DNA from 3 places in the Streptomyces sp. NPDC058001 genome. Region 2 is predicted to be linked to each of the others. Evidence: riboswitches for the same ligand, from Rfam matches in the RefSeq annotation. Region 2 holds a riboswitch; each other region holds the start of a gene.
What was found. Region 2 has a riboswitch for S-adenosylmethionine ahead of thrC (threonine synthase). Riboswitches for the same ligand answer to the same signal wherever they lie in the genome.
Positions count from the first base shown of each region.

Region 1: linked by a shared signal. The riboswitch ahead of ACFVT5_RS24690 (aminotransferase class V-fold PLP-dependent enzyme) and the one ahead of thrC (threonine synthase) in region 2 are both predicted to bind S-adenosylmethionine.
Region 3: linked by a shared signal. The riboswitch ahead of ACFVT5_RS09465 (glutathione S-transferase C-terminal domain-containing protein) and the one ahead of thrC (threonine synthase) in region 2 are both predicted to bind S-adenosylmethionine.

Region 1 covers NZ_JBHVQT010000009.1:422,109-432,674, forward strand. Annotated here, with positions in the region: gene ACFVT5_RS24655 (hypothetical protein) at 1-158, opposite strand, end outside; gene ACFVT5_RS24660 (NlpC/P60 family protein) at 247-1,275, opposite strand; gene ACFVT5_RS24665 (NlpC/P60 family protein) at 1,484-2,518, opposite strand; gene ACFVT5_RS24670 (NYN domain-containing protein) at 2,861-4,210, opposite strand; gene ACFVT5_RS24675 (hypothetical protein) at 4,245-4,484, opposite strand; gene ACFVT5_RS24680 (rhomboid family intramembrane serine protease) at 4,666-5,412, shown strand; gene ACFVT5_RS24685 (Lrp/AsnC family transcriptional regulator) at 5,409-5,690, shown strand; gene ACFVT5_RS24690 (aminotransferase class V-fold PLP-dependent enzyme) at 5,728-7,098, opposite strand; SAM riboswitch class IV at 7,297-7,413, opposite strand; gene trpD (anthranilate phosphoribosyltransferase) at 7,507-8,571, opposite strand; gene ACFVT5_RS24700 (cytochrome bc complex cytochrome b subunit) at 8,710-10,347, opposite strand; gene ACFVT5_RS24705 (Rieske 2Fe-2S domain-containing protein) at 10,344-10,566, opposite strand, start outside.
Region 2 covers NZ_JBHVQT010000004.1:470,851-481,416, reverse strand. Annotated here, with positions in the region: gene nagA (N-acetylglucosamine-6-phosphate deacetylase) at 1-179, opposite strand, end outside; gene ACFVT5_RS11940 (ROK family protein) at 179-1,198, opposite strand; gene ACFVT5_RS11935 (ABC transporter substrate-binding protein) at 1,402-2,658, shown strand; gene ACFVT5_RS11930 (DUF3263 domain-containing protein) at 2,718-2,969, shown strand; gene otsB (trehalose-phosphatase) at 3,070-3,939, shown strand; gene ACFVT5_RS11920 (trehalose-6-phosphate synthase) at 3,958-5,382, opposite strand; gene ACFVT5_RS11915 (glucosyl-3-phosphoglycerate synthase) at 5,531-6,478, opposite strand; SAM riboswitch class I at 6,658-6,822, shown strand; gene thrC (threonine synthase) at 6,840-8,129, shown strand; gene ACFVT5_RS11905 (MoaD/ThiS family protein) at 8,164-8,439, shown strand; gene ACFVT5_RS11900 (cold-shock protein) at 8,896-9,099, shown strand; gene groL (chaperonin GroEL) at 9,494-10,566, shown strand, end outside.
Region 3 covers NZ_JBHVQT010000003.1:603,093-613,658, forward strand. Annotated here, with positions in the region: gene ACFVT5_RS09455 (alpha/beta hydrolase family esterase) at 1-181, shown strand, start outside; gene ACFVT5_RS09460 (AbgT family transporter) at 280-1,845, shown strand; gene ACFVT5_RS09465 (glutathione S-transferase C-terminal domain-containing protein) at 1,906-2,655, opposite strand; SAM riboswitch class IV at 2,895-3,039, opposite strand; partial or broken gene ACFVT5_RS09470 (F420-dependent methylene-tetrahydromethanopterin reductase) at 3,157-3,387, shown strand; gene ACFVT5_RS09475 (CatB-related O-acetyltransferase) at 3,377-4,027, opposite strand; gene ACFVT5_RS09480 (NAD(P)/FAD-dependent oxidoreductase) at 4,139-5,242, opposite strand; gene sigJ (RNA polymerase sigma factor SigJ) at 5,288-6,193, opposite strand; gene ACFVT5_RS09490 (ornithine cyclodeaminase family protein) at 6,302-7,399, opposite strand; gene ACFVT5_RS09495 (class II aldolase/adducin family protein) at 7,457-8,032, opposite strand; gene ACFVT5_RS09500 (PP2C family protein-serine/threonine phosphatase) at 8,196-9,338, opposite strand; partial or broken gene ACFVT5_RS09505 (RpiB/LacA/LacB family sugar-phosphate isomerase) at 9,540-9,977, opposite strand; gene ACFVT5_RS09510 (AIM24 family protein) at 10,437-10,566, shown strand, end outside.

The sequences.
Region 1 (10,566 bases), on a different contig from region 2:
GCGAGCACCGCGCGTGCCCGCAGGTCCAGGAGCCGCTGGATCTCACCGGTCGCCGTGTCGGGCGCCGCCGGGCCGCCGCAGCCGACGAGGGCGGCGCCGATGGCCGCCAGTACGAGCCACAGCACCGCCGTCCGCCTGCCCTGCCGTCGACCCGCCACCGGCCGATCGTACGAGGTGACGGGCCCGACGCGAACAGGGCGCGGTACGGATCCGGCCGCGCCCGGTGGGACCAGGGTGACCGCCGGGTCAGACCCGGGTGACCGAGGAGACCGGCATCATCCCGACGGGGTCGTAGCGCACCGGGGCGCCCGGGTAGGGCGCGTGGATCACCTGGCCGTTGCCGGCGTACATCCCGATATGGCTGGCGTCGCTGCGGTACGCCACCAGGTCGCCGGGGCGGGCCTGCGAGAGCGGTACCTGACGGCCCGCGTACCGCTGGGCCTGCGAGGTGCGCGGCAGTCCGACGCCGGCCTGTGCGTACGACCACTGGGTCAGGCCCGAACAGTCGAAACCGGAGGGGCCGTTGGCGCCCCATACGTACGGGCGTCCGACGGCCGAGCGGGCCGCGGCGACGGCCGCCGCCGCGCGCGCCGACGGGGCGGTGGCCCCGCCGAGGTCGGGCAGCGTGTCCCGGCCGGAGCGGGATGCCCGGTCGTAGGCGTCGCGCTGGCCCGGCGGCAGTGCGTCGAGGAGCCGGCGGGCCTCGCCCAACTTCCGTTCGACGACCCGTTTGTGACGGGCCACCGCCTGGCGGCTGCGGTCCAGTTCGGCGAGGGTGCGGGTGGCCTCGGCGCGTTCCTGGGCGAGGCCACGCTGCGCGGCGAGGAGTTCCTTCAGCTCACCGGCCTGGAGGGCTCCGACCCGGTCCAGGGTCGCCGCCCTGTCGAGGTATCCGGCCGGGTCGGAGGAGAGCAGCAGCGCGAGGGAGGGGTCGACACCGCCCGCCCGGTACTGCGCTCCGGCCAGTGCGCCGAGCGCGCCGCGCATGGTGTTGACGCGGTCCTGTCCCCGGGCGATCCGGTCCTGTGCCGTGGACACCCGCTCGCGGAGCCGGTCGGCGCGTTCGCCGGCGCTGTTGAACGCCTCGGTGGCCTGTTCCGCCTGCGCGTACAGCCGGTCCACCTCGGTCCTGGTCTCGGCCGGGGTGTCCCGGGGCGCGGCGCCCACGGGTGCCGCGCCGAAGGCGGCTGCCGCGGTGGCCGCGGCGGCGGACAGGACGGTGACTCGGGTGCTCCGGTCGAGACCGGAGGCTGCGGGACGGCGATGGGACCCCACGGGAAGCCGCTCTCCCTTCCGCTGACGGACCCCCGGGTTCGGGGGAATGCGCGGCAGACAGTAGCCGGGCGATCACCCAGGGACCAAAGACCGCGCCGTGCACACACGGTGACGCCCCGCCGGAGACGCAGGTCACCGACGGGGCGTGGGGTCAGCGGGCCGCACCGGAATTCGCCCGTTCGGGCGGTATCGGCACGGACACCCGAGGTCAGATACGGACCCCGAACTGGTAGGGCATGTTGTTGATCGACTCGTAGCGCACATTGGCGCCGGTGCGCGGGGCGTGCAGCACCTGGCCGTTGCCCGCGTAAAAGCCGACGTGGTGCAGGTCGCTGTAGAAGATGACCAGGTCGCCGACCTGGAGGTCGCTCTGCGAGGCGATGCGCGTGCCGTAGCTGGCCTGGGCCTGCGAGGTCCGGGGTATCTGGACACCGGCCTGGGCGAAGGCCCAGGAGGTGAGGCCCGAGCAGTCGAAGGAGCTGGGGCCGCTGGCGCCGTAGACGTACGGCGAGCCGATCTTGCTCTGGGCGGCGCCGTAGGCCGAACCGGCGCGGCCGGTGGCGGGCTTGCCCGAGCCGCCGAGGGCGCTGCGCTCGCTGGCGCGGCTGGCGCGCTGGTCGTCGGCGGCGATGGCCGCCTTCTCCTGCGCGGTGAGGGTGTTGAGGAGCTTCTGCGCCTCGCCGAGCTTGCCCTGGACTTCCTTCTTCTTCTTGCCGAGTTCGGTCCGGGTGTCGGCGAGGTCCTTGAGCTTGTCGGAGGCTTCCTGGCGCTGCTGCGAGAGCGCGCGCTGCTTCTCCTGGATCTTCTTCAGCGCCTCGACCTGCTGGCCGCTGAGCTGGTCGAGCGTGGACGCCTTGTCGAGGTAGTCGTCCGGGTCCGCCGAGAGGAACAGCTGGAGGGAGGGGTCGATGCCGCCGGTGCGGTACTGGGCACTGGCCATCGAACCGAGGCCGCCGCGCAGGTCGTTGAGGTCGTCCTGACCTCGGGCCACCTTGTCCTGGAGGTTGCCGATCTGCTTTTCGAGCTTGTCCTGCTTCTCCTTGGCCCCGTTGTACTTCTCGGTGGCCTTCTCCGCCTCTTCGTAGAGCTTGTCGACCTTGGACTTGACCTCGTCCTTGCTCGGCTTGGCGCTCGGCGCGGCCTGAGCGGCCTGGGAGGTCAGTGCCACGGCTGCGGCGGCGGTCGCGGTGAGCACGGTCACGCGGGTGCGGCTCGGCTGCTTCGGTCGACGGTGGGACGCCACGGAGGCGAGCTCCTTCTTCCCTCAGCCGCCTACCGACAACATCCGGTGGGCGGTGCCCCTCCACCGTCACTCCTTATGAGTGATCACCCGAGTGGAGGTTCGGTGCCTGACCTTAGTGACCTTCTTGTGATCAGTTCAAATCCTGACGAGAAAAAACTCTGTCACTACGAGGTTTCTTTGCCGACAACTCACGTGCAGTGATGCTCGATTGACCCTACGTCGCGATCAGATCCCGCCAATTCGGGCATGCGGAACAGACGTTACGGAGGGGATGGAGGGGACTTAGGGTGCCTACGAGCCTTATGCCGCGCGCACAGCGGGGCACCGGAACCGACGGGACGCTCAGCCGTGCGAGAGACGCTTGAGCAGCACCACGGAGGCGACCGGACGCGCGCCCGCCTTGGCGACCCCGTCGGCCACCTCGCGGTCCGTGGACACGACGATCACGGGCCGCCCCGGCGGCTCGGCGCGCACCAGCCGGCGGATCAACTCGTCGGCGGTGACCCCGGGTTTGGAGAACAGCACCCGCACTCCGCGCGGCGGCGCCAGCAGCACGGGCGCGGCGAGTTCGGCGCCGTCGAAGACACAGGTGACCTCGGCACCGGTCTGCGCGGCGAGCAGCGACAGCTGTCCGAGGAGCCGCAGCCGCTGCTTCTCCAGCGGCATCTGCGGATAGCCGGTCTTCGTGACGTTGTAGCCGTCGACCACGAGATGGGCCTGCGGCAGCGCGAGCAACTGGTCGATGATGGCCGGGTCGTGCTCGGACAGGGCGCGCGCGGCGATGTCCTTGGGTGTCATCCGGCCCGGCTCGACGGCGTCCACGGTCTCGGCGGGCCGTACGGACACGGGCGGCAGGGCGAGTTCCCTGCGCAGTCCCTGGGCGGACTCCAGGACGGTGTCGAGCAGCAGCCGCACCCGCATGTCCTCGACGCTGCGCCCCTCACGGGCGGCCCTGCGGCTGGCCTCCAGCGCGGCCTCGGCCTCCCCGAGCCGTGTCCTGAGCCGGCGGGTCTCGCTCTCGGCCGCCGACACCTGTGCGTGCGCCTCGCTCCGTACCGTGTCCGTCTCGGCGTGGGCCTTGCGGACCGCCGCCTCACCGCGCTTGACGTCGCTGAGGGCCCCGCGCAGCTTGCGGTGAAGCGATTCCGCTTCCTTCTTCGCCGCGTCGACTTCGGCGCGCAGCCGTTCCGTCTCGCCGCGGATCTGCGCCCTGGCACCGGCGAGTTCCTCGCGCAGCCGCTCCAGCTCCTGGCGGGTCTCCTCGTCGACGCGCTCGGCGTCCGCGCGCTGGGCCTCCTCGCCCGCGGCGGCGACCAGCTTCACCCAGCCGGTGGGGCGCAGCACATACGCGGCGGCGGCGACGTCCAGCGGATCGGCGGCGGGCGGTGGCGCCCCGGAGTCGAGGGCGCCGACGAGTTCCGGCTGTGTCTCGCGCAGGCGTTCGGCGATGCGCTGCCGGAACAGGGTGTCGCTCTCCAGCGCCGCGGCCATGGCGTTGCCCGCGAACTTGACGCGCCGGGTCGGGGTGAAGCGCGCGTACTGCCGTAGGGGTGTGGGCAGTTCGGCCACGGTGAGCCCGCCGAAACCGTCCGACACGATCTGGACGACCCGGCGCCGCACACCTTCGGGCAGCGGGCGGTCGAGCACCTCGGCGGCGCCGTCGTCCAGCTCCCCGCCTCCGCTCTCCACCATCGCTCACCCCACTAGCTGTGCGGGGCCCGCTCCGTCAGGAGCCGGCGCCCGGCCTGTCCACGAGTTCCACCTGATCCACCGCGTTGCACCAGCGACAGCGCACGGACTCGATGCTCTCACTGACCACGTCGCGTTCCTCGACCTTCGGCTCACCGGCCAGGTCGAGGTGGACGTACTCGACGACCTTCGACGAGCGGGTCACGTCGAAGCGGGTGAGGTTGCCGCAGAGCGTGCACCGCCAGCGGGTGCGGTCGGTCGGCAGGGGAACCGTCATCGGGGCCGTCGCTTCCTTCGTACCGGGGGCGCGCCGTGGTGCACCCGTCTCCTCCATGGTGCGCCCGTCCTACCCGGCGCGTGTGGCCGTAACCCTACGGCCTGGCCGGGCGCCCCCGCTCCGGCATCGGAACCGGCGAGGCGATCTGTCAGGTATGGCCGCTTTCCGTCATCATCTGGTCATGATCGGCACTCGGGGTGGCACCACAGGGACAGCGATCGAACGCCTGACACACGGCCGGCCGGCCGCCCCGGTGACCTACACCCTCATCGCCGTCTGCTGTCTGGTCTTCTTCGTCGGACCCGCCTCCGGGCTCAATCCGGAGTACGGGACCGGAGACCAGATCCTCATGGCGCAGCGGGCGTACTTCGCGCGCTGGGGGGTGATTCCGGCGGACCTGTTCAGCGGGAACCCCGCGGCCTTGCTCACCCCGGCGACCGCCCTGTTCGTCCACGGCTCCTGGCTGCACCTGCTGGGCAACGTGCTGTTCCTGTACGTGTTCGGGATCATGGCCGAGGAGCGGATGGGCCGGGTGCACTACGCGCTGTTCTATCTGAGCTGCGGCTACCTCGCGCTGTTCGGGTACGCGCTGGCGCACGCCGATTCGGCGGAGACTCTGGTGGGCGCCTCGGGCGCGATCTCGGCGGTGCTCGGCGCCTTCCTCCTCCTCTTCCCCAAGGCGCGGGTCACCAGCCTGTTCCCGTTCCTCTTCTTCCTGCCGCTGCGCTTTCCGGCGTGGGTGGTGCTGCCGTTCTGGGCGACACTGCAATGGCTGGCCGCGCGCCAGGCCCACCAGGGTCCTGGGGTCGCCTATCTGGCGCATGTGGTGGGCTTCTCGCTGGGGTTCCTCTACGCGTGGGGCCGTTTCGGCCGGACGGCTAGAGTGAAACCACCAGCCACGGCCACCGAGGGAGACAGCCAGCCGTGATCACCGCGATCGTGCTCATCAAGACCAGCGTGGACCGTATTCCGGAGATCGCCGAGTCGATCGCCGCGCTGGACAGCGTCAGCGAGGTCTTCTCGGTCACCGGCACCTACGACCTGATCGCCATGGTCCGGGTTCAGGCCCATGACGATCTGGCGGATGTCATCCCCGGCCGTATCAGCAAGATCCAGGGTGTCGAGGGCACGGACACGCATGTGGCGTTCCGTACGTACTCGCAGCACGACCTGGAGGCCGCGTTCGCGATCGGCCTGGACTCCTAGGTCCTCTCCGCCCCTGCCCGACCCTGTCCGACGGGGTTCACTCCCCGGTGTCCGGGACGCAGCGGCCGTCCTCGGTGCGGTAGCTCCACCGGGCGCCCTGGGTGACCAGTTCCCGGACGGCCCGTACGAAACGCTCCACGTGCTCGTCGGGTGTGCCGGCGCCGAAGCTGACGCGGATGGCGTTGAGGGACGGCTCCCCCGGCGCCGCCTCGGGCGCGCCGCACTCGCCGGTGTCCCCCGGGTCCGCGCCCAGGAGCGTGCGGACCAGCGGGTGGGCGCAGAACAGACCGTCGCGTACGCCGATGCCGTACTCGGCGGAGAGCGCCGCCGCGAAGTGCGAGCTGTTCCAGCCGTCGACGACGAAGGAGAGGACGCCCACGCGCGGGGCGTCGTCGCCGAACAGCGACAGGATCCGCACCTCGGGCACCTCGGCGAGGCCCGTGCGCACGGTGTCGATGAGCCGCAGCTCCCGCGCCACGAGCGTGTCGAAACCCGCTTCCTGAAGGGCCGTACAGGCGGAGGCGATGGAGTAGGCGCCGATCACATTGGGCGAGCCGGCCTCGTGCCGGGCGGCGCTGTCGTGCCACTCGACGTCGACACCTCCGTCGGCACGGCGGGCGACCTTGCGTGAGGCACCGCCGCCGGCGAGGTACGGCTCGGCGTCCCGCAGCCAGTCGGCGCGTCCGGCGAGCACACCGGAGCCGAACGGCGCGTACAGCTTGTGGCCCGAGAAGGCGACCCAGTCGACGTCCAACTCCTGTACGGAGACGGGGTGGTGGGGCGCGAGCTGGGCGGCGTCGAGGACGATCCGGGCGCCGTGCGCGTGCGCGGCGGCGGCCAGCTCCCGCACCGGCCACAGCTCGCCGGTCACATTGGACGCGCCGGTGACACAGACCAGGGCGGGTCCCCGTGTGTCACGGTCGGCGAGGGCGCGCTCCAGGGTGCGGACGGCGTCGGCGTGGGTGCGGGGCGCGTCGAGGTAGGTGACGTGGGCCTCGCGCCAGGGCAGCAGCGAGGCGTGGTGCTCGGTCTCGAAGACGAAGACCTGGCAGCCCGCGGGCAGGGCGGCGGCGAGCAGGTTCAGCGAGTCGGTGGTCGAGCGGGTGAACACGACCTGGTCGTCGGCGCGGCAGTCCAGGAAGCGGGCGACGGTCTCCCGGGCGTTCTCGAACAGGTCGGTGGAGAGCTGCGAGAGATATCCGGCGCCACGGTGGACGCTGCCGTAGTAGGGCGCGTAGGCGGCGACGTCGTCCCAGACGCGCTGGAGGGCGGGGGCGCTGGCGGCGTAGTCGAGGGCTGCGTACGTGACCTCGCCCCCGGTGACGAGGGGCACGCTCACCTCACGACCGAGGACGGGCAGCGGCGTACACGTGGTCGGGGCGACGGTGGCGACAGTGGCGACGGACATGGCGAACTCCCGTGAGTGGCAAGCGAGTTGACCGTGCCGTCGGGGCCACGCGACAACGCGGGCCGCACCAGGACGGCACGGGAAAGGGGACGATCACACCGGACTGGGGTGTGGGCGGAGGCGGGGCGCTGCGCCCTATCGCATTCGCTTGCTCACGAGACTGCTCCCTCGACGACCAGGACCCCTGGTGACGCGAGGGGTCCGCGCTTGCCGTAGACCTCGCTGCCTACGACCTGGTCTTCACCCGGGGCACCCCGCCACGGACGGAGGGTTGCCGGACAGCGGGCCGGGGCCGATTCGCCGTCACTCATGACCTGCCGAAATTATGACAGACACGCGGACCGTGGGCCACGCGCGTCCAGATACCGGACCCCTGCGGGGGAGGCTCTCCCCCGCAGGAGCGACCGGTCACTTGGTGGTCGCGTTCACCCAACGCTCCAGGACCCGCCGCGCCGCCCCCGAGTCGATGGACTCGGCCGCACGGGACATCTGGGCACGGATCTGCTCCGTGAGCGACCCGTCCCCCGGCGTCAGAGCGACCAGCGCAGCCGCCGAGTTGAGCAGCACCGCGTCCCGTACGGGCCCGGTCTCGCCGGCGAGCAGCCGGCGGGCGACATCGGCGTTGTACGAGGCATCGGCCCCGCGCAGCGCCTCCACCGGCACCAGTTCGATCCCCACGTCGCGCGGGTCGAACGCCTGCTCACTGACCGCGCCGCCGCGTACGACCCACACCTTCGAGGTCGCGGTCGTCGTCAGCTCGTCCAGACCGTCGTCGCCGCGGAACACCAGCGCCGACGAGCCGCGCTCGGCGAGGACCCCGGCCATGATCGGCGCCATCCGGGCATCCGCGACGCCGGTCGCCTGAGCCTTCACCCGGGCCGGATTGGTCAGCGGGCCAAGGAAGTTGAAGGTGGTCCTGATGCCCAACTCACCGCGGGCCGCCGCCACATGGCGCAGCGCCGGGTGGAACTTCACCGCGAAGCAGAAGGTGATCCCGGCCTCTTCGGCGACCTCGACGACCCGCTCGGGGGTCAGGTTCAGATTGACGCCGAGCTTCTCCAGGACGTCCGACGCACCGCTCGCCGAGGAGGCCGCGCGGTTGCCGTGCTTGACCACCTTCGCGCCGGTCCCGGCGACGACGATCGCCGACATCGTGGAGATGTTGACGGTACGGGCGCCGTCCCCGCCGGTGCCCACGATGTCCACGCTGGGCCCCGGCACCTCGATCACCCGGGCGTGCTCGTACATGGTCCGGACGAGTCCGGTGATCTCCTCGACGGTCTCGCCCTTGGCCCGCAGCGCGACCGCGAACCCGGCGATCTGCGCGTTGGTGGCCTCACCGCGCAGGATCCGGTCCATCGCCCACGCCGTCGCGTCCGCGCCCTGGTCCTGCCCGGACAGAAGCGCGTCCAGGACCCGGGGCCAGGAACGGCCCGCCGTGGTGTCGCCTCCAGCGGGGGTCACAGCGCTCATGGTCGCTCCTGGGTCGTAGACGTTCGTGCCGACAGGGCCACCCTATCCAGCCCCGGAGACAGCGAAGAGCCCCGTCCGGGCAATGGACGGGGCTCTCGCCGTGGCGACCTTCTCAGGTCAGGGCGTCAGGTCAGGGCATCAGTGGTGACCGTGACCGCTGGTGATCTCCTCGTACTCCTCGACCGTCGGCTTCGGGATCTGGCCGTCCTCGCCGTAGTAGCCCTTGGACAGCTTCGCCCGCAGCTTCTGGCCGCGCGAGATCTTGCGCCTGACACCGTTCTCGTCGACCTCGGGGCCGATGGCCTCCGGCTGGTACTGCTCGTGCGCGGTGAGCGTGTGCAGCGTCTGCTGGTTGAGCGGCTCGTGCACCTCGATGAACTCACCGTGCGGCAGGCGCTTGATGATGCCGGACTCGCGTCCGTGCAGCACCTTGTCCCGGTCCCGGCGCTGGAGCCCGAGACAGATCCGCTTGGTGACGATGAACGCGATGACCGGCGCCACGAAGAACGCGATCCGTACGAACCAGGTGATGACGTTGATCGACAGATGGAAGTGCGTGGCGACGAGGTCGTTGCCACCGCCGATCAGCATGACCACGTACCAGGTGATCCACGCGACACCGACACCGGTACGGGTCGGGGCGTTGCGCGGGCGGTCCAGGATGTGGTGCTCGCGCTTGTCGCCGGTGACCCAGGACTCGATGAACGGGTACACCGCGATGGCGACCAGGACCATCGGGAAGATCATCAGCGGGATGAACACACCCAGGGCGAGTGTGTGGCCCAGGAAGTTGATCTCCCAGCCCGGCATGGTGCGGATCAGTCCCTCGGAGAAGCCCATGTACCAGTCGGGCTGCGCGCCGGTGGACACCTGGTCCGGGCGGTAGGGGCCGAGCGCCCAGATCGGGTTGATCGTGACGAGCGCCGAGATGACCGCGATCACACCGAAGACCAGGAAGAAGAAGCCTCCGGCCTTGGCCATGTAGACCGGAAGCAGCGGCATGCCGACGACGTTCTTGTTGGTCCGGCCGGGGCCCGCGAACTGGGTGTGTTTGTGGTAGAAGACCAGGATCAGGTGGCCGACGACCAGGCCGAGCATGATGCCCGGGAGCAGCAGGACGTGCACCGAGTAGAACCGGGCCACGAAGTCGCCGCCCGGGAACTCGCCGCCGAACAGGAAGAACGACAGGTACGTGCCCACGATCGGCACGGACAGGACCGCGCCCTCCATGAAGCGGACACCGGTGCCGGACAGCAGGTCGTCGGGGAGCGAGTAACCGGTGAATCCGGTGAACATGCCGAGGACGAACAGCAGGAAGCCGAACAGCCAGTTGACCTCACGCGGCTTGCGGAACGCACCGGTGAAGAAGACACGCATCATGTGGACGAACATGCCGCCCAGGAAGACCAGCGCCGCCCAGTGGTGGATCTGCCGGATCAGCAGACCGCCGCGGACGTCGAAGCTGATGTGCATCGTCGAGTTGAACGCCTCGGACATCAGCTGGCCCTGGAGCGGGACGTAAGGCCCCGCGTACTCCACCTCGTTCATCGACGGGTGGAAGAACAGCGTCAGATACACACCCGTCAGGATGATGATGATGAAGCTGTAGAGGCAGACCTCGCCCAGCATGAAGGACCAGTGGTCCGGGAAGATCTTGCGCATGTTGGCCTTGGCGAGGGAGTAGATCCCCAGCCGGCCGTCCGCCCAGTCGGCGACGCGCTCGCCCTTGGGTGCCTCGCGGCGGGCGTCGTTCGTCTCGTTCTTCTCAGTACTCATCCGCGCTCCCAGAAGGAAGGACCGACGGGCTCTGCGAAGTCGCGGAGCGCCTCAAGGTATCCGTCCGCGTTCACTCCGATTTCCAGCTGCGGCAGGGCGTGCCCGGCCGGGCCGAAGATGACCCGGGCGCCGTCGGAGAGGTCGAAGGTGGACTGGTGGCACGGGCAGAGGACGTGGTGCGTCTGCTGCTCGTAGAGACTGATCGGGCAGCCGACGTGG
Region 2 (10,566 bases):
GTGTCCACGAAGCCGGGGACCAGCCAGTGGCCGGACAGATCGAGTGCCGGGGTGCCGTCCCGGGCGTCACCGGGTCCGGGGTCGGCGATCCGGGTGCCGTCGACGATCAGGCGTCCGTCGGGGACGATCCCGCTGGGCAGTACCACCCGGGCACCGGCGAGAACCTTGCGAGCGGCCATCAGGCGGATACCTCCGAGGAGTCGTGGGGTCCGTCACCGGATACGGACGGTGCGGACACGGGGGAAGCGGACGCGGACGAAGCGGTGCCGACGAGGTCCCAGGCGAGGAGTCCCGCGCCCAGGCAGCCCGCGGTGTCCCCGAGCGCCGCGGGGACGATCTCGGGCAGCTTCTGGAACGTGACGCGACGGGCGACGGCGGCCCGTAGCGGTGTGAACAAGGTTTCCCCGGCCTCGGCGAGCCCGCCACCGATGATCAGCAGCCGGGGGTCGAGCAGGGTGAGCGCGGTGACCAGACCGTCGGCGAGCGCGTCCACCGCGTCCTGCCAGACGGCGAGGGCCCGCGCGTCCCCGGAACCGACCGCCTTCGCGCAGTCCGCCGCGTCCGCGTCCGGGTCGCCCGAAGCCTCCGCCCAGGCACGGCTGACCGCGCTCGCCGACGCCAGCCGCTCCAGACAGCCGCGCTGCCCGCAGCCGCACTCGGGCCCGCCGGGGCGGACGACGATATGGCCGATCTCGCCCGCGGAGCCGTGCGCGCCCGGCTCGATGCGCCCGTCGATGCCGATGGCGCCGGCGATCCCGGTGCCGAGCGGCACGAACACGAACCGGTCGGCGCCCCGGCCCGCGCCGATCCGCCCCTCGGCGAGCCCACCGGTGCGCACGTCGTGGTCGAGCGCGACGGGGACGCCATCGAGCCGGGCGCTGAGCAGTTCGCGCATCGGTACGTCGCGCCAGCCGAGGTTCGCCGCGTACACCGCGATGCCGTGCTCGGTGTCGATGATGCCGGGGACGGCGACCCCGGCCGCCGACGCGGGCCGCCCGAAGTGCTCGACGCCGTACGCGCGCAGGTCCGCGGCGAAGTCGAGGATGCCCTCCACGACGGCGTCGGGGCCGCGCTCCCGCCCGGTCGCCCTGCGCGCTTCGTGCAGAAGCGTTCCGTCGGGGGCCACCAGGGCGGCCTTCATCCCGGTGCCGCCCACGTCGAGGGCGATGACATGTTCCTGGCGGATCGATGCAGTCACAGGAGACAGTCTCGCGCGTCTACCAGGGAGAGGTCTAGTCCAGTTGCGCTACCGACCTCAAGTGAACCTCTGTTGCCGAAGTGATACGCGGCTGGTGTAGACCTTGGGCGACGGCTCGGAACATACTCGCGGCTTAACACTTCAGGACGTCACGGGGGACCGACTGGGAACAACGAGGGTGGGAATCAGGCGTGCAGCGGCGCATGACGGGTCTGACCGCGGCGGCTGCCGCACTCTGCATGGCGGCGACACTCGCCGGTTGCGGTGCCACCGGGGGGTCGGGCGACACCACCCTCACCCTGGTCGCCGCCGACTACGGTGACTCGGCGGACAACAGCTCCAAGAAGTACTGGGCCGACCTCGTCAAGGAGTTCGAGTCCGAGCACCCCGGCATCAAGGTCGACGTCGACGTCGTCTCCTGGAACGACGTGGACGCCCAGGTCAAGAGCATGGTCGACAAAGGCAACGCCCCCGACCTCGCCCAGATCGGCGCCTACGCCGACTACGCCGCCGCGGACAAGCTGTACAGCGCCGACGAACTCCTCTCCATCCCCGTACAGGCCGACTTCCTGCCCTCGTTGAGCGCGGCGGGCGAGGTCGCCCGGGTGCAGTACGGCATGCCGTTCGCGTCGTCGACCCGGCTGCTCTTCTACAACAAGAAGCTCTTCAAGGACGCCGGCATCAGCAAGGCGCCGGAGAGCTGGACCCAGCTCCAGACCGACGCCGAACTCCTCAAGGGGCAGGGCGTGAAGTACCCGTACGCGCTGCCGCTCGGCCCGGAGGAGGCGCAGGCGGAGAGCATGATGTGGCTGCTCAGCGGCGGCGACGGCTACACCGACAACGTCGGTACGTACAGCCTCGACTCCAAGGCGAACATCACCACCTTCACCTGGCTCAAGGACGAACTCGTCGGCAAGGGCCTGACCGGCCCCACCACACCCTCGAAGCTGAACCGCGCCCAGGCGTTCTCGGCGTTCACGAGCGGCGACGTCGGCATGCTCAACGGGCATCCGACGCTGATGCAGATGGCCGCCAAGAAGGGCATCGACTTCGGGATGGTCCCGATGCCCGGGATCAACGGCAAGTCCAAGGCCACGATGGGTGTCGCCGACTGGATGATGGCGTTCAGGCAGAACGGCCACCGCAAGGAGATCGGCACCTTCCTGGACTTCGTGTACCAGGAGAAGAACGTGCTCACCTTCTCCAGCGAGTACGACCTGCTGCCGGTCACCACCTCCGCGTCGGAGGCGATGGCCGAGGACAAGAGCCAGCGGGACCTGGTCCAGTTCCTCGACGAACTGCCCAACTCGCAGCTCCCCCCGGTCGGCAAGACGTCCTGGGCGAAGGTCAGCGCGGACATCAAGCGCCAGATCGGCAAGGCCGTCGAGTCGGGCGGCAACCCGGAGTCCGTCCTCACCCAGCTCCAGAGCGCGGCGACGACGGAGGAGAACTCCGCGTAGCGCCGAACGGCTTCCCAGGGGCGGGGGCGATGTCGGAGCCCGGCGGTACGGTGCCTCACATGGACGACGTGGAGGGTTCCGGGGACCGGGGTCTGAGTGGGCGGCAGCGGGCCGTGCTCGCTCTGGAGGGCCGCGGCTGGCCGGCTCCCGGCGCCAAGGAGCGGGCGATACGGGAGGAGCTGGGGCTCGCCCCGGTGCGCTACTACCAGATCCTCAACGCCCTCCTGGACGACCGGCGCGCCCTGGAGCACGCGCCGGTGACGGTCAACCGGCTGCGCAGGGTCCGCGAGGCCCGGCGCGGCGAGCGGTAGCGGCAGGTGGACGCGGCGGGGTGGCGGCCGGTGGACGGAGCGGGTGGCGGGCAGCGGGCGTGCCATGGCCGTGCCCGCGCGCGCTGGATAGGGTCGGCCCATGGGCAGCCCTACGGAATCCTCCCCGTCCTCCCCATCCCCTCTGCCGACGCCGGTGACCGCGGCCGGACGTGACGGTCTCGACGTGCTCCTGACCCACCCCGACCGCGCCGTGATCGGACTCGACTTCGACGGCACGCTCGCGCCGATCGTGGCCGACCCCGAGCAGGCCCGCGCCCACCCCGGCGCCGTACCCGCGCTCGCCGCGCTCGCCCCCCTCGTCCGGTCCGTCGCCGTGATCACCGGCCGGCCCCCGGACATCGCCGTACACAACGGCGGCTTCGCCGGGGTACCGGGCCTCGAACACCTGGTGGTACTCGGGCACTACGGCGCCGAACGCTGGGACGCCGTCACCGGTACGGTCACCGCCCCGCCCCCGCACCCCGGGGTCGCCGCCGCCCGCGCCGAACTCCCCGGGTTCCTGGAGACCGTCGGCGCCTCGCGCGGTATCTGGATCGAGGAGAAGGGCCGGGCCGTCGCGGTGCACACCCGGCGCGCGGACGATCCGCAGGCCGCGTTCGACGCGCTGCGGGAGCCGCTGGGCCGGCTCGCCGCCCGGCACGGCCTGATCGTGGAGCCCGGCCGGCTCGTCCTGGAGCTGCGGCCCCCCGGCATGGACAAAGGCGTGGCACTCACCGAGTACGTCAGGTCGGTCGGCGCCGCGTGCGTGCTGTACGCCGGGGACGACCTGGGGGACCTGCCCGCCTTCGCGGCGGTCGAGAAGCTGCGGTCCGACGGGGTGCCGGGACTACTGGTGTGCAGCGGCAACGCGGAGACCACGGAGGTCGCGGACCGCGCCGACCTGGTGGTGGACGGCCCGGCGGGCCTGGTGTCGTTCCTCGCGACGCTGGCGCAGACGATCAACCGCTGAGCCCTGGGGCCCTGGGGGCTACTTCTTCTCCAGGGCGCGCAACTGGTCCAGGAACCACTGCGTGGGCGGCAGCGCGGTGGCCGCGGCGGCGAGCCGTTTCGTCCGCTCGGCGCGCTCGGCGTCGCCCATGGTGAGGGCCGTGTGCAGGGCGGCGGCGGTGCCGGACACGTCGTACGGGTTCACCACGATCGCGTCGTCGCCCATCTCCTCGTAGGCACCGGCCTCGCGGGACAGGACCAGCGCGCAGCCCGCGTCCGAGACGACCGGCACCTCCTTGGCGACCAGATTCATGCCGTCGCGCACCGGGTTGACCAGGGCGACGTCCGCGATGCGGTACGCGGCCAGGGAGCGGGCGAAGTCGTCGTCCAGGCGGAGCATGACCGGGGTCCAGCCGTCCGTCCCGTACGCGGAGTTGATCTCCTCGGCGACGCGGCTGACCTCGGTCATGTAGTCCCGGTACACGGCGAGGTCCTGGCGCGAGGGGTAGGCGAACGCGACATGCACGACGCGCCCGTGCCACTCCGGCCGCGTGTCGAGCAGCTCACGATAGGCGTGCAGCCCCCGGACGATGTTCTTCGACAGCTCCGTCCGGTCGACGCGGACGACGGTCCTGCGGGGGGTGCCGTCGGGGGCGGTGCCGAGCTGGTCGCGGAGGGTGGCGATGCGGTCGTCCACATCGGCGCGGTGGGCGCGTTCGCGCAGGAAGTCGGCGTCGGCGCCGAGGCCGTGGACGCCGACACGGGTCGTGCCCGTACCGCCGACGGCGTCCTTGCAGCAGGCCGTGAAGGCGCCGGCCCAGCGGTGCGTGAGGAAAGCGGCGCGGTCGGCGCCGAGGATGCCGCGCAGCAACTGCGCCGCGATGTCGTCCGGGAGCAGCCGGAAGTACTCGACGGGGGCCCACGGGGTGTGCGAGAAGTGCCCGATCCGCAGATCGGGGCGGAGTTCGCGGAGCATGCCGGGGACCAGGGCGAGGTGATAGTCCTGCACCAGGACCGCGGCGCCCTCGGCGGCCTCGTCAGCGAGAGCCTCGGCGAAGGCGCGGTTGTACGTCTCGTACGCGGCCCACTGCTCGCGGAACTCGGTGCCGAAGGCCGGCTCGACGGGGATGTCGTAGAGCATGTGGTGCACGAACCACAGCACGGAGTTGGCGATGCCGTTGTACGCGGCGGCGTACACGTCCGGGGGGATGCCGAGCATCCGTACGCGCTGGCCGCCGGTGTCGGCGGGGTCGAGCGCGCCGCCGGTGCGGCGCACGGCCTCGCGGTCTCCCTCGCCGAGGGCGGCGCACACCCACACGGCGTCGGCGTCCGGGCCGATCGCGGAGAGCCCCGACACGAGCCCGCCGCCACCTCGCCGCACACCGAGGGAACCGTCCTCACGGACGTCGTACGAGACCGGACCGCGGTTCGACGCCACGAGGACGTGCCCTTGCGCAAAACCCATATCCGCATACCTGGCCCACCCCACCGCTCCTCAAACACCCCCAACCTGTATACGACCCAGGCCAAGCCCCACAGGAACCGCTTCGCCCGCCCGCCCGCGCGTCGCCCCGCCCCGCTCCGGTCCCGCAGAGACCCGCGAGGCCCGGTTACTACGCCACGCGTCGCGTCGCGTACTCCGATATGTCCGCCATCGGAGGGCGTTCCTCCGTGTCCACCCGGTATGTGCGGGGTTCGAAGCCGCTCTCGCCGCGTTCGAACTGGGTGAGTTCGGGGCGGACCAGATGGCCCCGGGCCAGCCGGAGCTGGGCCGTGCGGTAGATCGCGGCGGCCATCCGGCCGAGGGCCTGGCCGTCCTGGTGGCGGTGCTTGCGGACGCCGACGTCGACCTGGGCGAGCGCGTCCAGGCCCACGGTGTGCAGCGCGTCCACCAACAGACCCAGCTCCACGCCGTAGCCCACAGGGAACGGGAGCCGTTCCAGGAGGCCGCGGCGCACCGCGTACTCGCCGCCCAGCGGCTGCACGAAACCCGCGAGCAGCGGCCAGTGCATGTTCAGCAGCGGGCGCGCCATCAGTTCGGTGACCCGGCCGCCCTGCCCCTCGGCAGAGCCCAGCGGCCGGTCGTACATCGCCTTGACGAACTGCACCTCCGGCTCGGTCAGCAGCGGCCCGACGATCCCGGAGACGAAGTCCGCGGAGAACTCCCGCAGGTCCGCGTCGACGAAACAGACGATGTCGCCCCCGGTGACCAGGAGCGACCGCCACAACACCTCACCCTTGCCGGGCACGGCGGGCAGCCGCGGCAGGATCTCGTCCCGGTGCACCACCCGCGCCCCGGCGGCCGACGCCACCTCGGCGGTCCGGTCCGTGGAACCGGAGTCGATCACCACCAGCTCGTCCACGAGCGGCACGGACCGCGTCATCAGCTCACGCCGGATCACCGCGACGATCTCGCCGACCGTCTCCTCCTCGTCCAGGGCGGGCAGCACCACACTCACCGACGCCCCGGCGGCCCGCTTCGCCGCCACCAACTGGCGCAGCGGGCGGTCGGACACGGACCAGGAGCGTTCGGTCAGCCAGCGCTCGACATCTTCCAGCACGGTCAGCGGCTCCTTCGCGGTCGCCAGGGGGGCGGTGCCACCGCGCGGGTGGCGGGTTTGTTACGTTCGTCTCGGGGTTCGGACGACTATCTCAACTGTCCTGGCCTTCGGTTACAGTCTTGAACAACGCCGGTGACCATCGCATGTCGGGGGTCACCGCCGACCACACAACTTCATACCGCTCATCCAGAGGGGCAGAGGGATACGGCCCGTTGAAGCCCCGGCAACCCTCCAGCCGGTCTCGTCCGTGATCATGGTCAGTGCCGATCACGCCCGCGAGGCTCCCGGCTAGGGAAGGTGCCAAATCCGTCTCACGGCGAGATGCGTCGTGAGGAAGATGAGGAGAAAGGGCCTCGCCTCCATGGCTGTACAGACTGTTGCACCCACCACCGACACCGTAGACCTGGGCCCCGCAGCGGCCCTCTCGTGTCGTGAGTGCGGCGAGAAGTTCCCCCTCGGCCCGATCTTCGCCTGCGAACTGTGTTTCGGCCCCCTCGAAGTGGCGTACGACCTGCCGCTCGGCGACCCGGAAGCGCTCCGTAAGAAGATCGAGTCGGGCCCGGACAACATCTGGCGGTACGCACCGCTGCTGCCCGTCCCCGCCGACGTCGCGTCCAAGCCGAATCTGAACCCCGGCTGGACCAAGCTCGTCAAGGCCGACAACCTGGCCCGTGAACTCGGCGTCCAGCAGGGCAAGTTGTTCATCAAGGACGACTCCGGCAACCCCACGCACTCCTTCAAGGACCGTGTCGTCGCGCAGGCCATCGAGGCCGCCCGCGCCTTCGGCTTCACCACCCTGTCCTGCTCCTCGACGGGCAATCTGGCCGGCGCGGTCGGCGCCGCAGCCGCCCGCGCGGGCTTCCGCTCCTGCGTGTTCATCCCGCACGACCTGGAGCAGGGCAAGGTCGTCATGGCCGCGGTCTACGGCGGCGAGCTGATCGGCATCGAGGGCACGTACGACGATGTGAACCGCTTCTGCTCCGAGCTGATCGGCGACCCGCTGGGCGAGGGCTGGGGCTTCGTCAACGTCAATCTGCGCCCGTACTACGGCGAGGGCTCCAAGACCCTGGCGTACGAGATCTGTGAGCAGCTCGGCTGGGAGATCCCGGACCAGTTGGTCATCCCGATCGCCTCGGGCTCCCAGCTCACGAAGATCGACAAGGGCCTTCAGGAGCTGATCAAGCTCGGGCTGGTCGCCGACAAGCCGTACAAGATCTTCGGTGCCCAGGCCGAGGGCTGCTCGCCGGTGTCCGTCGCCTTCAAGGCCGGGCACGACGTGGTGAAGCCGCAGAAGCCGAACACCATCGCCAAGTCCCTCGCCATCGGCAACCCGGCCGACGGCCCCTATGTCCTCGACATCGCCCGTCGCACCGGCGGCGCCGTGGACGACGTGAACGACGAGCAGGTGGTCGACGCGATCAAGCTGCTCGCGCAGACCGAGGGCATCTTCGCCGAGACGGCGGGCGGGGTGACCGTCGGCGTGACCAAGAAGCTCATCGAGGCGGGTCTGATCGACCCCACGCTGACGACGGTCGTGCTGAACACGGGCGACGGCCTGAAGACCCTGGACGCGGTGGCGCCGACGACCGGCCCGACCGCGACCATCCGCCCGAGCCTGGACGCGTTCCGCGACGCGGGCCTGGCCGGATAACGCCTGTACGACGGATCGACCGGAAAGGCCGAACATGAGCGTCAACGTCCGCATCCCCACCATTCTGCGTACCTACACCGGCGGCCGGGCCGAGGTCGCCGCCGAGGGCACGACCCTCGGGGAGGTCATCGCCGACCTGGAGAAGAACCACGCCGGGATCTCCGCCCGCGTCCTGGACGACGAGGGCAAGCTCCGCCGCTTCGTCAACGTGTACGTGAACGACGACGACGTCCGCTTCGAGCAGGGCCTCCAGACGGCCACGCCGGACGGTGCCGGTGTCTCGATCATCCCGGCGGTCGCGGGCGGCTGACCCGGCACCGGAGCCCGACTCCCGACCGGAGCGCGACTCCCGTAACGACTGCGCAGCGTGACCTCTGTTGCCCCCTCCGCGAGAGAAGCGGAGGGGGCAATTCTGTAGGGTTGAGCGCGATAGAGTTGGGGAAATGGCGCCGCCGCCAGTGCCGCGCGCATATGAGTTCTCGGTCGAACGGCGACAAGAAGTAGCCAAAGCGCCCCGCCAATTTGCGTCCTAAATGGCCTTTGTCGGGCCCGAGTTGCCCTGAATTCCATTCAATCCGCCGGAAATTTCCGATCACGCGTGCCCAGATTTCTCGTCCGATTGACCTGTTGCAGACGGCAGTTGGGCAGATACATTCAGCGGCGGTCGACGCGTTCCGGCGCACACCCCCAGCCGTTGGGGGGTGAGGTCTGACCCGGGTCCGCGAAGTGTGGTCCCGTGCAAGGGCCAGTAATAGGGGAGTTAGGCATGGCTCAGGGCACCGTCAAGTGGTTCAACGCGGAGAAGGGCTACGGCTTCATCGCGGTCGACGGTGGTGCGGATGTTTTCGTCCACTACAGCGCGATTCAAATGGACGGCTATCGCACCCTGGAAGAAGGCCAGCGGGTCGAGTTCGAGATCTCGCAGGGTCAGAAGGGGCCGCAGGCGGACATGGTCAAGCTCGCCGTCTGATCTCGGCGCGATCGACCACCGACGCACTCACGCGACACACTCACGCGAAAGGTCCGCGTCCCAGACATGGGGCGCGGACCTTTCGCGTGTGCGCCCCCCCGACGTCGCCCAATCGCCCCCGCTGAGCCGCGCCCGAGCCGCGTCCGGCGCGTGCCCGGTGTACCGGTACGTACCGGCTTGCGGGTGTCCGGGTCTGCCCAAGCCGCTTGCACTCGGGTGGGGCGAGTGCTAATCATTGGCGTTAGCACTCTCCCAGTGAGAGTGACAGAACTTGGATCGGGTCAGCGAGGTCCCGGGACCGGGTGGAGCAAGGAACCACCAGGGCCGGGACCGTCCGTCGCGGGCGCCGACACGATCCGGAGCAATCCACCCCTGTCCGGGAGGACCACTTCACATGGCCAAGATCATCGCGTTCGACGAGGAGGCACGGCGCGGTCTCGAGCGCGGGATGAACCAGCTCGCCGACGCCGTCAAGGTCACCCTTGGCCCCAAGGGCCGCAACGTCGTCCTTGAGAAGAAGTGGGGCGCCCCCACGATCACCAACGATGGTGTCTCCATCGCCAAGGAGATCGAGCTCGAGGACCCGTACGAGAAGATCGGCGCCGAGCTGGTCAAGGAGGTCGCGAAGAAGACGGACGACGTCGCCGGTGACGGCACGACGACCGCGACCGTCCTGGCCCAGGCGCTCGTCCGCGAAGGTCTGCGGAACGTAGCGGCCGGTGCCAACCCGATGGCCCTCAAGCGCGGTATCGAGAAGGCCGTCGAGGCCGTCTCCGCCGCCCTGCTTGAGCAGGCCAAGGACGTGGAGACCAAGGAGCAGATCGCTTCGACGGCCTCCATCTCCGCCGCCGACACCCAGATCGGCGAGCTGATCGCCGAGGCGATGGACAAGGTCGGCAAGGAAGGCGTCATCACCGTCGAGGAGGCCCAGACCTTCGGTCTGGAGCTGGAACTCACCGAGGGTATGCGCTTCGACAAGGGCTACATCTCGGCCTACTTCGCCACCGACATGGAGCGGATGGAGGCGTCGCTCGACGACCCGTACATCCTGATCGCCAACTCCAAGATCGGCAGCGTCAAGGACCTGATCCCGCTCCTGGAGAAGGTCATGCAGTCGGGCAAGCCGCTGCTGATCATCGCCGAGGACGTCGAGGGCGAGGCCCTGTCGACCCTGGTCGTCAACAAGATCAAGGGCACCTTCAAGTCCGTCGCCGTCAAGGCCCCGGGCTTCGGTGACCGCCGCAAGGCCATGCTCGGCGACATCGCGATCCTCACGGGTGGCGAGGTCATCTCCGAGGAGGTCGGCCTCAAGCTGGAGAACGCCGGGATCGACCTGCTCGGCCGCGCCCGCAAGGTCGTCATCACCAAGGACGAGACCACGATCGTCGACGGCGCCGGCTCCGCCGACCAGGTCGCGGGACGGGTCAACCAGATCCGCGCCGAGATCGAGAACAGCGACTCGGACTA
Region 3 (10,566 bases), on a different contig from region 2:
CTGGGTGGGCTGTGCCAACGGAACGCAGGTCCGGCACATCGCGGTCACCGGAGGCGGCCACACCTGGCCGGGCGCCGACAGCTACAGCGGCGGTGGCTACACCACGCAGACCATCGAGGCGCACGAGGTCCTGTGGCAGTTCGTGAAGAACTACAAACTGCCGCTCTCCCCACGGCACTGAGTCCCGCCCGCACCCCAGCAGGCCCCCCGGGCACCCCCAGCTCTTTTCCTTCCCACACGCCCGCTTCCGCGCGGGCGCCCACCTCGTTCGGAGCCGTCATGTCCGTCCCCAGCCCCGCGAGACCACAGGCGTCGCCCCAGCCGCCCGAGCCCCAACTACCCCGCATCGTGCGGGCGATGGCCGTGATCGAACGCGCGGGCAACGCCCTTCCGCACCCGTTCTGGCTGTTCTGGATCCTTTCCGGGGTCCTCGCCGTCGCGAGCGCCGTCCTGGCCGCGCTCGACGTGGACGTCATCTCTCCCGAGGACGGCAAGACCGTCGCCGTACAGAACCTGCTCAGCGGCGACGGTCTCGCGATGGCCGTCTCCACGATGATCAGCAACTTCGCCTCGTTTCCGCCGATGGCGACGATCGTCGTGGTCATCATGGGTGTCGCCGTGGCCGAACGCAGCGGATTCCTCGCCGCGTTGATGAAGGTCGGCGTCTCCCGTGTGCCCGCGTCCTGGGTCGTGTTCGCCGTCGCCTTCGCCGGTACGGTCGCCCATGTCGCGTCCGCCGCCGCGTACATCATCCTCGTCCCTCTCGGCGGGCTGGCGTTCCGCGCGGTGGGGCGTTCGCCGATCCTCGGCATCGTCGTCGCCTACACCGCCATCGCCTCCGGCTACGACGCCAGCCCGATCCCCACGCCCAACGACGCGATCTTCGCCGGGATCACCACGGCCGCCGCGAAGATAGCCGGGGGAGAGGACGCCTATGTCTCCCCGCTCAGCAACTGGTTCTTCAACATCGCGTCCTCCCTCGTGCTGGCCGCCGTCATCACCCTCGTCACCCGCTTCGTCCTCAGCAAGCGGCCCGATCTCGACCCCGACCCGGACGCCGACCTGGAGGACATCGGCGCGCTCCACCTCAGCGACCGGGAACGCTCGGCACTGCGCCGCGCCGTGACCGCCCTCGTCGTCGCGCTCGTGGCGCTGACCGCCGTGGTGCTTCCGCACTCCTCACCCCTGCGTGGTGAGGGCGGCAGCATCGTCGAGTCCCCGCTCCTCGACGGCATCGCGGTTGTCGTCGCCGTCCTGTTCGCGCTCGTCGGTGTCGTCTACGGAGCGTCGGCGGGCTCGGTCGCCAAGCCCGCCGACGTACCGAAGCTGATGGTCGAGGGCGTCAAGCAGATGGCGCCGGTGCTCGTGCTGTTCTTCGCCATCGCGCAGTTCCTCGCCTACTTCGACTGGACCCGCATCGGCGATGTCGTGGCCGTCGAAGCGGCGCAGGCGCTACGGCACAGCGGCATGCCGATCCTGGTCGTCTTCCTGCTGATCCTGCTGCTGCTGACCTTGGTCAACATCATGGTCACCAGCGGTTCCGCCATGTGGGCCCTCGCGGCACCGGTCCTGGTGCCCATGCTGATGCTCGTCCAGGTCCCGGCCGAGACCACGCAGGCACTGTTCCGGATCGCCGACTCGGGCTCGACCGCCATCACGCCCATGAGCCCGTACTTCGTGATGGCGCTCGGCTTCCTTCAGCGGTACCGGAAGAGCGCGGGAATCGGCACCCTCACCTCGTACACCCTGCCCCTGGCCGTCGCGATGACCACCGCCTGGACCCTGCTGTTCCTGGTCTGGTGGAGCCTCGGCATTCCCCTCGGTCCGGGAGCGCCGGTCCGCTGAACCGGCCGCCCGCCGGACCGGGCAGCCGTGTCCTGGCGGGCCGTCCCCGGAGGCCGGGGGCTACGCCGCCCTGTGGCCCACCCCGACGGCGCTGACCGCCCCATGAAAGGCTGGATGATTCCCGAGGCGCTGTACGTAGGCGCGGAGACCGGCGTACGAGGAGACGGTGTGGGTCGCGTCGAGGTGGACGAGTGCCACCCAGAGATCCACATCGGCGGCCGTCAGCTTGTCGCCCAACACGTAGGCCGCGTCGGCCAGTTGACGGTTCAGTAGATCCAGCGTCGCCGATACGCGCTCCGGTCGGGCGGCGGTCGGAGTGACGTCACGGTCGAGGAGGTCGCGCAGGGCATCGATCTCGGAGGCAAGGGCCGGCGGGCGCAGTGGGGTGATGCGCGGGTCAGCGCCGTCGCCGTTCCCGTCGAAGGCCAGGCCGTCGAGGTCACGGAGGATATCGGGTGTGTGGTTGCTGACGACGCGTCCGCTCCATCGGTCGCACAGCGCGGGCGCGGTCAGCGGACCGTCGTAGTGGTGCCACGTGGCCTCGTACGCGCGGCGCAGCGAGGCGAACGCGTCGGGTGTGTCGGCGGGCCCGGCGAGGACCGTGGTGGCGACGGACTTCTTCAGGCCGAGCAGGTCCAGCGTGATCGAGACACGCAACGAGCGCGGACAACTCGCCGACAGATAAAGGAGATAGCGGTGGGGTGCCGGGTAGAAGCCGCCGGCGAGACCGACGCCGATGCGGCCACGGAAACGGTGCGGGCGGGACGAGAGGGCCGCCACGCTGGAACAACGCGAAACTGTCTCGGTCATGACTCTCCCAGGAAAGAACAAGGAAGCCCCGTCCGCCATTTGACTTCATCGGCGGAGGAACGGAGTGACTGCGCCTGTGTGTTGGGCCTCTTACGCCAAGTCGGGCTCTCTTGGGCTCGAACCCAACCGCACTAGTAGGCGCTGGAGACGCGCGACAGATCGATGTGCAGGCGCCTCGTCAGACAGTTCCAGGGCGATTCCATGTCCACCGGTCCCACATCCGGGGCTCGCGAGTCGCGAGACCACGCTTGCCCCGCCGCTGCGACGGGACCCGGTCGTCACCCGGGGCACCCCGTCGCGGTGGAAGGGTTGCCTGCCAGCGGGCCGGGGCCGATGACCGCACGAGCAGGCGAACCTGCCCGGAGGGCGCTGACAATCGTGACCGTCCCCGCCAGTGTCATCGCGCTCCGTGAAGTCGTCAAGAAGGTGCCGTCCGCAGTCTCACGACGTGGTCACCCGGGCATTGGCCGAGACTCTGCGGAGCAGCGGACTCCGGATCTCGGGGAGCACACCATCGCCCGGGGCCGCGCCCAGGTACGGATGTATCACGACCCGCTGGCCACCGTCCGCGAGTGGCGCGAACTCGCCGCCGCCAACAAGTAGTCCATCCGGGACCTGGTCATCGAGACCGGCAACTGGCAGAACTTCGTCGGCTCCCCGGCCACCGTCGCCGCCACCATCAACGACTTCGTCCAGGCCGACGCCGCCGATGGCTTCATCCTCAGCCGGCACCACCCGGAGCGGCGGCTTCCAGGGCGTCGACGCTGCCGGACATGATCGTCCGTACATGATCCGTGATGTGCTGGATCGGCCAGTCCCACCAGGCCACGTCCAACAGCCGGGCGATGTCCGTGTCGTCGTAGCGGTGGCGGATCACCTTGGCCGGATTGCCGCCCACGATCGCGTAGTCGGGAACGTCGTCCACGACGACCGAACCGGACGCGACGACCGCGCCGTGCCCGATCCGTACGCCCGGCATGACCATGGCCCGGTAGCCGAACCAGACGTCGTTGCCCACCACCGTGTCACCCCGGCCGGGCAGGCCGGTGATCAGGTCGAAGTGCTCCGACCAGGAGCCGCCCATGATGGGGAAGGGGAAGGTGGAAGGGCCGTCCATACGGTGGTTGGCGCCGTTCATGATGAACCGCACGCCCTCGCCCAGCGCGCAGAACTTCCCGATGACCAGCTTCTCCGGCCCGTAGTGATACAGAACGTTGCGGGTCTCGAAGGTCGTCGGATCGTCCGGGTCGTCGTAGTACGAGAACTCACCGACCTCGATCAACGGCGAGGTGACGAGGGGCCGCAACAGCACCACACGCGTCTGGTCGGGCATGGGGTGCACCACGGTCGGATCAGCGGGAACACCGGACATCACGCATCGACTCCCTCACCTTCGCGAACAGAACCGATGCATGATCGCAAACCACCGAGCGGCGGGCGACCCGATTTTCCCGGGTCGCTCAGTGCGGCTCACGACAGCGGCCTACGACAGACCCGGAGTGAGGGGAACCACCCACGGGCGGCGGGACGCCTGGCGGAGTACGAGGATCGTGGAGCGGAGCACCTGTTCCTTCACCCGGGCTGCCGGGCGGCCGGTGAGGAAGCGGTCGTGCGGGCTGTCGTCCGCGCGGACGAACTGGACGAGCCCGTCGTGGCGGCCCAGGCTCACACACTGGATAAGGAAGCGGAAGCTCAGCGGGCGCGGATCCCTGCCACGGAACTCCGAGATGAGCGACGAGGCGACGTGCGAGCCCGTGGGGAGGGCGGTCGCGCAGGCCATGCGCAAAGTGCCGGCCTTCGATGACCTGGCCGCCGCCGCGTCGCCCGCGACGTAGACCTCCGGGTGGGAGACCGAGCGCAGCGCGCCGTCGACCTCGATACGGCCGGTGGCGTCGAGCGTGAAGTGGGCCTCGGCGGCGAGTTCGGTGTTCGGGACCATCGACGCTGCCCACACGACCTCGTCCGCGTCGATGTCGTCGGCGTGGGCGATGTGCTGTTCCTCCTCGATCCGTACACCCCGTGCGGTCAGCACCGTGCGGACATGGTGCCGGCCACCCGCGGAAAGCCCGCCGCCGATCTCACCGCCCGCGTGCAGGCTGACGGCCCACCGGGGCTGGACCTCGGCGAGTTCGGCGGCGAGTTCGATCCCGGTCAGCCCGCCGCCGACGACCGCGATCCGCCCGGGGCCGTCCTGGAGTCGCTTGTACAAGGCGGCGGCGGACTCGACGGTGTGCGCGCGTTCGCCCGCGGGCGCGGTACGGCTGCCGAGGGCGTAGACCAGCCGGTCGTAGGGAATCCGGCGGCCGTCGTCCGTGGTGACGGTCCGGGCGGCGGGATCGATCGCGGTGGCGCGCGCCGCGAGGTGCTCGATTCCGGTGGAGCGCAGAAAGCCGCCGAGCGGTCGGGTGACCTCGCGGCGCGCGTCGGCGGCGGCTTCATGGAGACGTACCCGCTCGGTGAAGCGGTCGCTGGGGTCGATGAGGGTCACCTGGGCGTGCGGGGCCAGCCGGAGCGCGGCCATGAGCCCCGCGTAGCCCGCCCCGAGAACCACGGCCCGTACGTGCTGCCTGCTGTTCGTCATCGTCATGCAAGGGGGACGACGCAGCCCCCGCGAGTGTGACAGTGCCGCCGGTCACACCCCCGTACCGCCGCCGAAATCCAGATGACGCAGCTTGTCCGGATTGATCACGGCGTTGATCTCGGCGATACGTCCACCGTCCACCGTGAACGCGAACACCATGCCCCGCGCTCCCACCGCGCCCCCGGGCAGCGAGCCCGCCGGTGCGGAGAGGACCACGCCGGTGGCGCCGTTGACCTCATGTACGGCCAGCCGCACCGTCGCCAGGTCGAAGCTCCGCAGGAGGCCCTGTACGAAGCGGGCGACCTTGTCCTGGCCGACGACGGGCAACCGCGCCGCCGTGACCTTGCCGCCGCCGTCCGATCGCCAGACCACATCAGGGTGCAGGATCTCCAGAAGCGCTTCGAGGTCACCGCCCATGACGGCCGCGAGGAACGCCTCCACGGCCCGCCGGTGCTCATCGGGGTCGACGCTCCTGCGTGGTGCCTCGGCACGGACATGGCGACGGGCCCGGGAGGCCAACTGCCGTACGGCGTCGGGGGTGCGGCCGACGACCTCCGCGATCTCCGGGAACGGCACGGCGAACACGTCGTGCAGGATGAACGCCGTCCGCTCGGCGGGAGTGAGCCGCTCCAGGACGGTCAGCATCGCCATCCCGACCGATTCGTCGAGCGTCACCCGGTCCTCGGGACCGGCGTCCGTGAGCACCGGCTCCGGCAGCCAGGGGCCGATGTACGACTCGCGGCGGGCGCGGGCGGAACCGAGCTGGTCGTAGCAGATCCGGCTGATGACCGTCGTCAGATAGGCGCGCGGGTCGATCACATCGCCGTCCGGCAGCCCCTGCCATCGCAGCCATGTCTCCTGTACGGCGTCATCGGCGTCGGCGACCGAGCCGGTGATGCGGTACGCGATGCCCCACAGCCGGTCGGACTGCTGCTCGAACAGGGACAGCTCTGCCATGGTCCGGTACTCCCTTTGGTCCGCTCGTACGTCTCCTCGGAGGTGAGACGGCGCGGAGGGCCCGAATGTGACATTCGGGGCCACGGCTGTGTCATCCAGGATCGTGGATCAGTCCCGGATGTCCTGGAGCAGCCACTCCTGGGGGATCTCATGGCCGAGTCCGCGCTCGCGGGCGTGTTCGTAGACGACCGCGGCGACGGCGTGGAACTGGGCGCCCTGGATGTTGCCGCGCTCCGAGAACGTCACCTGCCGGTCGTCGTCGCGCGCCCGCGCGCGGCCCGCGAGGACGGCGTCGAGGTGGACGACAGGGGCGTCGCGCGGTGGATGCCGGCGGCCCCGATCGGGTGTGTGGCGCTGCCAGACGGGAGCGTCCGGCTGCGCCCGGTAGGTCACGAACTCGTCCTTGGTCGCCCGTGACGGCAACGCGTCGGGCACGCCGGCGGTGCCGAGTCGCAGCCACACGTCGAAGCGGTCCAGCGCCTCGGCGTCGGGGCGCCCGCCGATGTACGTCACATGCGTGCCGGGGTGCAGCCGGCGTCCGAGGACGACATCGCCGACCGCGTCCGTGCAGCCCGCCACGATGTCGGCCCCCTCATGCACCGCGTCCGGTGTGTCGAGCGCCACCACCTCGATACCGTGCCGTTCGCTCATTTCGGCGGCGAACCGTTCACGATGGGCCCGGGTCGGGCTGTAGACCTGCACCCGCTCCAGCGGTCGTACGGTGAGGAACGCTTCGACGTGGCTGCGCGCCACGCCGCCGGAACCGAACAGGCCCAGGACACGGGCGTCCTCGCGGGCGCCCAGCCCCGCCCCGATCGCCGAGTCGGCGCCCACCCGCAGGTGTTGGACGACTCCGTCGTTGAGGAGTGCCAGCGGCTCACCGGTACGGGCGTCGAGCAGGAGGATCAGTCCGCAGAACGCGCCCGGCCGCACGCAGTATTTCCCCTGGGTCCGGGCACCCGGGGGACCGGTCTCGGTGAGTACGTCGGACTTCATTCGGACGGCGACATAGCCGCTGCGGGCGGAGCCGCCCTCCATGGTGCCCCACTGGTACACGCGCTCGTCGTCCACCGGCAGGCAGAGGTCGATGATGGGGCGGCACACGCCGACGCCGGTGGCCAGGTCACGGTAGGACTGCTCCAGCGCGCGCACGACATCGGGCATGGTGAGAACGGCCGATGTCACCTCGTTGTTGAGAAAGAGCACGTTCTCCTCCTGTCGGACCGCGCGCCCGGCGAGTTGGGGCGGCGCCGGGGTCGTGGATCAGGTGCGCAGCGGCACGGGCGGGCCTTCGTGCTCGGCGCGTGCCGCGAGGTGGCGCCACATCGCCGATACGTTGAACGCCGGTCCCAGATCGGGGAGTTCGGCGATGTCCTCGTCGGGAATCGCGCGCAGCGGGGCGCCGGTGGCGGCGACGGCGAGCATGGTCCGCGCCAGCGAGTTCACGGCGAGTGCCCGGGTGACGGCCTGCGCGACGGCATGGGCCGGATCGCCCTCGCCGACCGCGACGAGGCCGTGGCCCCGGAGTACGACGACGGGCCGGGCCCCGAGGCAGGTCACCATCTGCTCGGCGAGGTCCCGGCGGCGCACCAGGGCGGAGCGGTGCCAGACGGGGATGCCCTCGTGGGCGAGGCGGGCGGCCGGTATGTCGTACGAGCCCACCAGGGGGAGCCAGGGGAGACCGGCGACGGAAGCGGCGACCACGGCGGGCGGGTGGGCGTGGACGACGGCGGTGACTTCGGGGCGGGACCGCAACACCTCGCTGTGGATGAGGATTTCGCCCGGCGGAGCCCAGCCGGAGTGAACAGGCCCCGTGCCGTCGAGCCCGACCTCCCGCACATCGTCGACGACGGTGAAGGCGAGGCCGCGCTCCTCGGGCCTTTCATGCCCGGTGCGGAAGCCCGACGACCCGGCGTCGGGTCCTCATCGGTCCCTCCGGCACCTTGGCTGCCACCCTTCAATCCGCGAGCCGGCGGCAGCAACGCAGCCGGAGCTGGAGCTGTCAGGCCGTTCGCCGCAAGGTGACCATCGCGGCATCGTCCACGAGACGGGTGCCCACATGGCGCAGCAGATCGTCCTGCAAGGCGTCCAGCACCTCATCCGAATCGGACGAGACCCACTGGGTGAGCCGGTCCTCCAGGGGATAGAAGCGGCCGGCCGCGTTCCGCGCCTCGATCACGCCGTCCGTGTAGAGCAGCAGCGTGTCGCCGAACGCCAGATCGTACGTATCCACGTGCTGTGTGCCCCCGCACAGATCCCCGAGCCCCAGCGGCAGCGAGGGCTCCCGGGGTTCGAGCCGCATGACGCCGCCCTGGTGGATGAGCAGCGGCGGCGGATGGCCCCGGTTGGCGATCCGGACCACGGCTTCGCCCTCCAGAAATTCCACGATCACCGCGGTGACGAACCCTTCCATCGCTCGGCGTACGGCGGCGGAGTCCACGGAGTCCGGAGCACCGTCGGCTTCGGCGTCCTGCGCGTCGGTGAGATCCTCGCGAAGACTGCGATCGAGGAAGTCGGGCAGCTCGGCCAGTGCCGTGCCGTTCTTGGCCGCGTGCCGGAAGGCGCGCAGCAGATAGCCGACCATCTCGACCGCGGCCAGCCCTTTCCCCTGTACATCGCCGAGCAGGACACGGACGCCGCGTTCCGTGGAAACCGCGGCGTACACATCGCCGCCGATGGTGGCTCCCTCCTCCGCCGCGATGTACACGGAAGAGATCGCCACGGGGCCGAGCTGCCGGGGAAGAGGCCGCAGCAGCAGACTCTGGGCGGTCTCGGCGACCCAGCGTGTCTGGGCCAATTCGCGTTCACGCCGCTGCCGAACCGAGGCGCTCACCACGGCGGCGATACTGATCAGTGCCACGGTGGTCATCTGGACCGGAAAGTTCGCGACGTTCAGCTGGTGATTGTGGACCGCCGCGATGACCACACTGGGTACTGTCGCGACCACGACGAGGAAGACGTACCTCGGCGGCAGAAAGGTCGCCGAGAGTGCCGGTACGGCTACCAACAGTCCCCCGATCCGGATCGTCGGACCTGTCAGTAGGTCGAATGCCAGCAGCGAGAACAGGCAGATGAGAGCTATCGCCAGCTTCGCGTACAGCGGGCGCGAGAGCCGCGAGAACAATCCGGACCCAGTGGTACCCACGGCACTAAAACTACGCCGAGGGCGGTGGCATCGCCTCCCTCGAATCCGATGCAGGTCAGCGAGCGGGACATGACCGGTTACGGGCGGTGGGGGACTCGGCGATCTCGATGATCCGCGGTAGGTACGTGTCGGCCTCCGCCGCTCTATTGGCACCCTGCCGTTCCACCGGCCGTGGCTCCACCGGCCCTGGCTGCACCCCCTCTACCCCTCCAGCGCGGCGATCTGCTCCAGTCGGCGCGCATGTACCCCGCCCTTGAATTCCGTCTCCAACCAGACCGCCACGATTTCCTCCGCCGTCTCAGGCCCCAGTACCTTCGCCGCGAGGACGAGCACGTTGGAGTCGTTGTTGCCGCGTGAGATCCGGGTGCTCCAGATGTCGTGGCACAGCCCGGCCCGTATGCCCCGGATCTTGTTGCAGGCGATGGTCTCGCCCAGCCCGCTTCCGCCGAGGACGATTCATCGGTCCGCCGCTCCTTCGAGCACTCGCCGACGGACGTCGGCACACAGTGGTGGGTAGTCCACCACCTCGCCGGTGTAGCCGCCCCGGTCGTCGACGGTGTGTCCGCGCGAGGCGAGCCATGTCGTGAGCCGTGCCTTCAGGGCGAATCCGTTGTGGTCGGCGGCGATGGCGATACGCATGGGCACCCCTTGTTCGGGAGGGTCGCGAGGGTTGGGGAATGTGGGGAGGGTCGGGAGAATCGGGAGGGTCGAGCGGGGAGTGGGTGGGCGGGGTAGCAGCACCAGGGGAATGACCTTCGGCCGATCCGGTCGCAGGCGCTTTCGGCGAACAACGACTGGCTCGGGACTCCAACTTGCCCAGTTCCGCCAGCACTTCGGGCGTCGGTTCCCACTGAATCGGCCCCGACACCAGGCCACGGGCGGCAGCGGTCATGTGATAGCGGGCCGCCAACTCCTTGACGGCGTGGGCGTATTCGGCGTAGGCGGACAGAGGGTGCTCGGTGTGTCAGGAGCCGTTGCCCGGGACGTCGTCTGGCCTGCCGCCTGGCGTCCGGCTGCCCGGTCGTCGTCCTCCCGATGACGTAGGGGAGCCGGAGCCCGACGGGGTCGGCAGGGACCCCGAGATGCCAGGATGCGCGTATGAACAGTGATCTCTTCTCCAACGAGCACATGGTGGCACCCGCGACCGCCGTCGGGATGACCTTGCAGAACTCGAAGTCCATCCGCTACGCGGTCAACGGCGAGATGCGCGCCCGCCAGGGAGCGATGG